2 regions of the Shewanella sp. DNRA4 genome follow, and region 1 is predicted to be linked to the other one. Evidence: riboswitches for the same ligand, from Rfam matches in the RefSeq annotation. Region 1 holds a riboswitch; the other holds the start of a gene.
What was found. A riboswitch is a leader RNA that binds a small molecule or an ion and turns the genes downstream of it on or off. The one in region 1 is predicted to bind cobalamin.
Positions count from the first base shown of each region.

Region 2: another riboswitch for cobalamin. It lies ahead of HG547_RS06975 (ABC transporter ATP-binding protein); the one in region 1 lies ahead of HG547_RS15910 (TonB-dependent receptor).

Region 1 covers NZ_JABAIP010000014.1:87,793-91,992, forward strand. The annotation lists gene HG547_RS15905 (HDOD domain-containing protein) at 1-18, opposite strand, end outside; gene HG547_RS15910 (TonB-dependent receptor) at 555-2,513, opposite strand; cobalamin riboswitch at 2,622-2,851, opposite strand; gene HG547_RS15915 (hypothetical protein) at 2,986-4,200, opposite strand, start outside.
Region 2 covers NZ_JABAIP010000005.1:125,470-129,669, forward strand. The annotation lists gene metH (methionine synthase) at 1-634, opposite strand, end outside; gene HG547_RS06970 (histidine phosphatase family protein) at 933-1,655, shown strand; cobalamin riboswitch at 1,831-2,027, shown strand; gene HG547_RS06975 (ABC transporter ATP-binding protein) at 2,151-3,038, shown strand; gene HG547_RS06980 (iron ABC transporter permease) at 3,035-4,174, shown strand.

The DNA of each region.
Region 1 (4,200 bases):
TTGCTCAAGATCTGTCATAGGACACTTTACACCTGTTAATTAGCTATAAGATGATTCGAATACCGCTCACATCATACCCAAACTACAAAGAATTTCAGCACTAAGTCGTAGAATAATTGCGTTAACCCTAAAGATGATGTGCTTTATAGTATAAGCAACGACTTAGCCTATACCAATCGTATTAAATATCTGTTCATTCAGCGGGAATTCAACGCGCTTTAGACAAGGCGAAGGCTTGAAGGCATAGTGGTGCTCTGTCGAAAGCCTTAAACACAGTATAAAGCGCGTTGCCATACAGTTAACATCAGCCGCCCTTCGGGAGCCTCACAGGCATCCCACTCCGGTGTTACATTGACTTAAAAGGGAATGACCATTTCTGCGTCAATGCGCCTTGGATTGAAATGCCTGTGAGGCTCTGAACTGATTAGATATTTAATGTGATTGGTATTACACCCGTAGAGATTATTTTTCTCTGCACCAAACGACAGAAATAACAAAGCCAGACAACGTCTGGCTTTAAAATGCGCTAAATCACTTAATTATTAGGGTTCAGCTTAGAAACGGTAGCCAACAGTAAAGCGAATATCACGGCCTCGGCCTGAGTAATAGCCGTCATAGGTTCCACCAGCATAATAACCAGCACTGACATAGTCTTTATCGAACAGGTTATCGATACGCAGGCTCGCTAACCAGGCGTCACGGGTATAGTTAAGTGCCAAGTTACCTAAGACATAACTAGCCAATTTATCGCCTTGGTTAGCATTATCGCCTTCGATAAAGCGATCGCCCGTATAAATGGCCTCGGCAAAGACTTGAAAATGTTCGGCAAAATCCATGCTGACATAACCGCGTCCCGAATGCTCGGCTACCCAAGACAATTTCTTGCCATCATTTACCCCATCGGTAAATTCGGCATCGATATAGTTGTACTCAAGACCTAGTTGCAACGCTTTAGTCACCTGCCAATCCCAATCGGCACTCGCGCCATAACGGCGTGAAGCGTCCGCATTAACGTTAGCGCCTTGAAAGCTACCACCAACGGGTTTTTCAGCACTCGGGTCGAAGACAATTTCATCTTCTAAATCGAGGCGGTATAGGCTCACTCGCAAAGTTTGGCTGGCAACAGCCCAATCCCAACCCGCTTCATAGGAGCGGCCGGTCTGCGGCTTTAGGCCAAAAACATCCTTCGGGGTGTAGGCTTGCTCATCCACCTTAGCGAAACGGAAGTTTTCATCGCCACGTAGATAGAATCTGTGCTCGGCGCTTGGGCGGTAATTTAAACCGAACTCGAATGCAGTGGCATCTTCATCTAAATCGATACCATTTGGATAGACATTACCATCGACCAGATCGTCAGTCACCCGCGCATAACGGCCGCCCACCACATAGCTTAAGGTGTGGCTTAATGGCACAGTGGCTTGCAGGTAAGCACTTTGCATTTCCTGCACATTGCTGCGCGCCATAGAGTCAAACTCTGCCTTACCGCGGCTGATATCCAAACCAGTCACTAGGTTTAGCTCACCTTGACGGGTACTGTAGTTGGCGAGCGCCTTAGGGCTAAACATCAGCAGTGAGCGAGTATTATGGCTCTGGTCCCAATTGAGTGAGCTGACTAAGGTATCGCTGTAATCTAAATCCGCCGCTAATGCCCAGTTTTGATTAAGCTGATGCTGATAGCCCGTACGCGCAGCAGTGGTCATTTCATGGGAATATTGCTTATCGTTCCCAGAGTAACGTGGATTGTCTTTAAATTGATCTTTAGTCAATGCCCCTGGATTTTCGCGGTCATCATCGTAGTAGCTGGTTTCAACAAAGAACGAATCAGTCGCCGTTTTATATTGAATGCGGCCAAGGATAGAACCCGTTTCATTGGCGTTATGCTGACGATAGTTGTCACCTTGGTTGTAGCTTCCGGTCAAGAAATAGCGCCAATCCTTGTTGATTGCGCCAGACACATCGCCGCGACCTTCATAGGTATTAAAGCTACCGCCGGATAATTGCACGCTGCCACCCGTATTTTCAGGCGACTTAGTCACAATATTGATCACACCACCCACGGCTTGATCGCCATAGAGCACGCCCGCACTGCCGGATAAAATCTCGATGCGTTCAACCTGATTTAAGGGAATTGCATTCAGGCTAGGCGCAGCAATATCAATGTTATTCAGACGGCGACCATCGAGCAAAATCAAGGTGTTGTTTACCGCTGTGCTGGCGCTAAAACCGCGCATCGCAAAGCTAGTACCAATATTGTTATCCGAAATTTGAATACCGCTCTGACCACGTAAGACGTCAGTCAAATTAGTCGCGCCACTCATTTCAATCGACGCGGCATCAATCACATTCACATTAGCGGCAATATTTAACGGGGTCTTATCAGCACGGCCAATCACCACGATATGCTCATCGACGTTGGCGGCATGAGTTTCATCAGCAGCCACAGCGGGCGCGATAATTGATACACTGCAAAGGCTGCCAATCAGCAGCGCAATTTTGGTTGGATGTGTTCCCATTTTACCTTTAACTCCTACAAGGAAAACGGGGCATTAGCGCCACGATACCGTTGATTCAGTAGAAAACACTGATAGTCACTATCGCATTTTGAGATCTGCCCACCGAAATCTCAAAAACACCTTTAGGGCCGGTCTCCGGACTTAGGCTATATCCATCTCAACTTGAGATGAACGCGAAACTGACCTTTACACACTCGATTTCAGTGTTCATCGTGAACGCCTATCAAATGCGGTCGTCTCTCACCTTTTACCGTTGCGGGGGCAGTGCCAGAATTTCACTGGCTTCCCGATTATCTCGCGACTTCATCATCGCAAGCACCACAGAAGGTTGACTCAAAATTAGGTTCAAAGGGCGTCAAACCTGTTAACGCCCAACAAGGCTCAGAATATTAAAGACCTAAGCGCGCGCATTATAGACGTCTATACGGATGAAAGTCCATTAATCTCAGATTGGCGAGAAAGCTCAGATGAGTTAGAAAACGCCATCCCAGTTTTTTGCCGCAGGTTGGGGTCTGTCTTTACTCAAAATCGCCTGACGCTGCTCAGGGGTTTCGCATTGGGCAACTGGGCTTAAATCCAGCGGCTTAATCACTAACGAGTCAGCAGGTTGCACAGGCGACTTGTCGAACATGGGCAAATTCATCGACCAAGAGACCAGCTCCCCCTTGTCGCTAATGCCAACATAACCGTCATTTGCGCCATCTAACCACGTGAGGCGCGGAATACGTGCCATTAACTTTTCCACATTATCACGGTTGGCGCGATATCCAACGGGCACCACTTTGCCATCGGGACGCGTAAACACAAAGGAGGATGGTCCTTGCGTAATAACACTGCCTTCCTGCCAATATTTATCAAGAATCTCTTGGGCATAGTGAAACCCAAACATATACGCGTAGTCAGTGTCGTCGGCCACAACTTGCGGCACGGCCTTATCCCGCAGTAATAAAAACCCTGAGCCGATACTGATAATCTCCTTCACGCCTGTAATGTCGTTTTTTTTAATCCAATCAACGCCACAGTTAATGCCATCGCCCCAAAAATGCGCATCCCCCGTAGGACTTAACACCGCAAATGCGCAATTGTTTGCCGTCATACTCGCCACGTCTTTTAAGGCACTGCGGATAGGATAAGTATCACTGCGCCAGCCCCAACTCACTACTGAGCCGTCCTTTTTCAAGGCGGCATAGGTGTGTTGAAAATATTCGATCTTCGCCACATCCGTAAGCTGAGGGAGCAACTTTTTCATATTGGTCGACTCTTCAACCTGGCCCCAAATCACTGCACTACCCTGTTTTTTGAGGGCGACAAAACTGCGTCCCTTAGCAAAGATATCAATGACATCAACTAATTGATCCTGCACATGCAAGCTATTGCCACCGTAAGGGCCATAACCCCAAGTGTGTACCTTGCCTGTGGCATCTAGCGCGGCAATGGCCTCTTGGTTGGCGAATAATTTAGTAATATTAGTCATGCGGTTTTGTAGGGCTTTGTCGAGGCGATATTTCCCCACATTGCCCCAGAACACCACAGTGCCATCTTGACGTAACGCGGCAAACCCATCTTTAATCGAGACGATTTGCTTAACTTGCTTTAGCTGCTCAGTCACCTCGCGGCTATCACCACCAGCATAGCTATCACCCCAAGTGATCACCTCACCGGATTGTGTTAACGCCGCAAAGGCCGA
Region 2 (4,200 bases), on a different contig from region 1:
CGCCAAAGAGTTCATCGAACACGGTTTCGATGGCAAATAGTGCGGCTTTGGCGTTTAAGGTATCGAAGATGGTCTCGACCATAATGATATCGGCGCCGCCTTCAATCAGGGCGCGGGTCGATTCGCAGTAAGCGGTCACTAACTCATCAAAGTGGATATTGCGATATCCGGGATCGTTCACATCTGGGCTGATAGAGCAAGTGCGGTTAGTGGGTCCTAACACACCGGCAACATAACGTGGTTTACCCGTGGCTTTTTCGATTTCATCACAGGCCTCACGGGCGAGGCGCGCACCTTCACGGTTAATCTCGGCGGACAGCGACTGCATATCGTAGTCGGCCATGGCGATAGTGGTGGCGTTGAAAGTGTTGGTTTCAATAATATCGGCACCGGCTAATAGGTAGTCGGTGTGAATTTGTTTGATGATGTGTGGCTGCGTGAGCACTAAAAGATCGTTATTGCCCTTAACGTCGGTATGCCAATCCTTGAAACGCTCGCCACGGTAATCGGCTTCTTCTAGCTTGTAGCCTTGGATCATAGTGCCCATGGCGCCGTCTAAAATCAGAATGCGCTTTGACAACTGGTTGCGAATGTCTGCCAGTGTTTGGCTGGCTCGATGGAGAGATATCGCCATAAATGATTACCTTTACTACAGCTAAGTTGAGTCCAAAAATATGCAATTCTGCGGTAAATTGCATTTTATTATTGAATGTCGTTCGTTATGGTTTGGACATTTATACGTATAGACGTCCATAATACGCGACATCGGATTGTCAGGGCAAGGTGAAAGTCAAAGTCATTAGAATCTAGGTTCTAGGCTCTAGGCTCTAGGCTCTAGGCTCTAGGCTCTAGGCTCTAGGTTTTAGGTTTTAGTCTTTAGGCTTTGTTCCTAGCACCTAGATTCTAGGTTCTAAGATTTTTAAAAGGCATATATGAAACAAGTTCGCTTATTACTGTTACGCCACGGGGAATGCGAAGGCGGTGCGATTTTACGTGGCAGAGTCGATGTTCCACTGAGCGAGAAGGGCTGGCGGCAGATGTCGGCAGCAGTGGCGGCGCAGGCGACTGTGTGCCACGGTATTTACAGCTCCACCTCAAGGCGCTGCGCTGAATTTGCCAAGGTGTTGGCGCTGGAGCCGCATTCCAGGTTGTCTGAGAGTTCACATTTAGCGGCACCAACGCCTTCGCCGCTTGAGGTCAACCTGCTGGAGGATCTACAAGAAATGGATTTTGGCGATTGGGATGGTCGCGTGCTCGATGAGTTATATCAACAGGATGGCGAGCGCATGGCGGCCTATTGGCAAGATCCTTGGGCCGTGTCGCCGCCCAATGGAGAAACGATGGCAAGTTTCGAGGCTCGTATCGATGGCGCAATAGAGCTGATCCTCAATAAAGAGTTTGCCCTGCTGGCGTTGGATGATGAACAGGCCCACGGCGAGCGTAATGCCAATGCACCCACAGCCAATATTTGGGTTCTGACCCACGGCGGGGTGATCCGTCATTTAATGGCAAGAGCGTTGGGGGCGGTGAGAACGGTAGGGTTTTACAGTCAACTTACTTTACCGGTTGCCGCGGTGGTGACGATTAATGTACTCGAAGATAAACATGGGACTCGATATTGGCGCTTAGACTGGCCATCGGGCCATGGTGATTGAGTTTGAAATCTCATGCTAAATGGGATGATGAAAATTTTCTGATTTAAACTGCATTGCCTAATGAGCAAGATATAGGATAATGCTTTTCCCTGACGTTTGAGCGAGATAGCGCATTGTGTTCGCTAAGTTTAAATGTCGCAGAAATAGGTGTTGGGAATTTCGCTTTATCCTGCGCTATTCGCTTAAGGCAATAGTCGTTATAAACGCCGGATCAACCCAAACATAATAGGGAATCGGGGTGCTGCCCGTCAGCCAGCCCGAACTGTACCCGCAACTGTGAGTAGTAAAAAGAAGTGCCTAGAATCTAGAGCCTAGAACCTAGAACCTTCTTTGCTACAAGTCAGGAGACCTGCCTATTTCTGTTTTCGCTGCGTGCAGCCTTAGTTCTCGAGCGGGTGACTCGAGGGAGCAGAAAATGATATTGATACGTTTCGCCCTGTGGCCCATGGTGCTACTGGGTTTGGGTACAACATATGCCTGTGGGAGCTGCTTTAAATGAAGCCTTCCACGTCAACAGATGTGCAATCTTCGGCGGTGCTAGCTAATGTGGCACTCAATGTCAGCCAATTGAGTTGGACCATCGAAGGCAAAACCATTCTTTCAGGGATTAACTTTGCCCTACAACGCGGTGAAATGCTGGGATTAATCGGCCCTAACGGTGCGGGTAAATCCAGTTTACTGCGTTGTATATATCGTTTTATTCGCCCAACTCTGGGGCAAATCAGTTTGTTTTCGCAGGATATTAACGAGCTTTCGCCCAAGGCATTTGCCTGCAAAGTAGCTGTGGTGCAGCAGGATACGCCGCACTATTTTGATATGACCACAGAGCAACTCGTTGCTATGGGGCTCACGCCCCACAAAGGGATGTTCGATACTAATTCCAGCGGTGATAGTGAAAAAATTATCAAGGCGCTTGAAAAGGTAGGTCTTAGCCATAAGCGCTATCAGCAATATGAGCGGCTCTCCGGTGGCGAGAAACAACGGGCACTGATTGCCCGCGCTATTGTGCAACAACCTCAGTTACTGATTTTAGATGAACCCACAAACCACCTCGATGTGCGCTATCAAATACAAATTTTGGAGCTGGTTCGAAGCCTTGGCATTAGTGTCATTGCCTCTATTCATGATCTGAATTTAGCAAGTGCCCTGTGTGATAGTTTGCTGCTACTGGATAAGGGGCAAGTGAGCGCCATGGGCACGCCGAGTGAGGTATTAACAGAGGAGCGCATTGCCCAAGTTTTTGGTGTTTGCGCTCAAGTGATGCCCCATCCACAACATGCCAATCCTTTAATTAATTACTTTTATGGTTATCAAAAATCACCGACGGATGATGTGGTTGTATCCGCTCCCCATAACATCAACGGGGAGATAAACACGCCATGATTGACACGTTTAAGCTGATAATGATGAATCTTTTAACCCATATTTTAACGCCATTAACCCGCCAGCAATGGCTGATTCTTGGCTTGGTGGGTTTTGCTCTGCTGACCCCGATTGCGGCCGCCAGTTTTGGCGCGGCAAATATCAGCTTTTTAGATGTGCTGCATGTGTTTATTAAATTATTCAATCAATTTTTCGCCAACGACGATGCGTCAACTGCCGCCTCGATGACGGAGCGGATTGTGATGGAATTAAGGTTGCCACGGATATTGCTCGCGTTTGTGGCGGGGGCGGGGCTGTCTTTAGCGGGCAGTGTGCTGCAAACCGTAACGCGCAATCCCCTTGCTGACCCTTATTTATTTGGCATCAGTTCAGGTGCCTCCTTTGGCGCAGTGGTGATGCTGACCTTGTTTACTGGCTCTGGTCTATTCGGTAATGCGGGCGTTATTGCCAATTCGGGGATTTTTAGTGGCTCGGGAATGTTTGCTGGGCTCCTGTGGTTTAGTTTGCCTTTCGGCGCTTTTATTGGTGCCAGTTTATCCGTTCTTATTGTTCTCGCCTTGTCAGGGCTTGGGCTCAACAGCCAAGTTGAGCGCATGCTGCTCTCTGGGGTGGCAACATCGTTTATGTTTGGCGCATTAACCAGCTTGCTGTTGTATTTTGCCAGCCCGCAGGCCACGGCATCAGTGCTTTTTTGGAGTTTGGGCAGTTTTGCTAAGGCCAGTTGGCCGCTCTTAATTTTGCCATCCATCGTTGTATTGGTGAGTTTTTTTATCATCCTCGGTTGGAAGCGGCAGATTATGGCCCTGCAGGCGGGGGATGAAACGGCCCACACCTTAGGGGTGAATGTACCTAAATTACGCCTCAATATGTTATTGCTCTGCTCGCTAATTACCGCCGTTTTAGTGGCGACCTGTGGTGGCATAGGTTTTGTTGGATTAATGATCCCCCATACGGTGCGCTTGTTATTTCCCGGGCGTCAGCCAATTTTGCTCACCGCGTTAGTGGGCGGCTTGTTTATGGTGTGGATTGATGTGCTCGCGAGATGTTTGCTGGGCAATCAAGAACTGCCCGTTGGTATTATCACCGCCTCAATAGGTAGTTTTTTCTTTTTGCTGATTTTGCGTCGGCGTAACTAATCTAACTCGCGTTTTTCGCAGAGGAT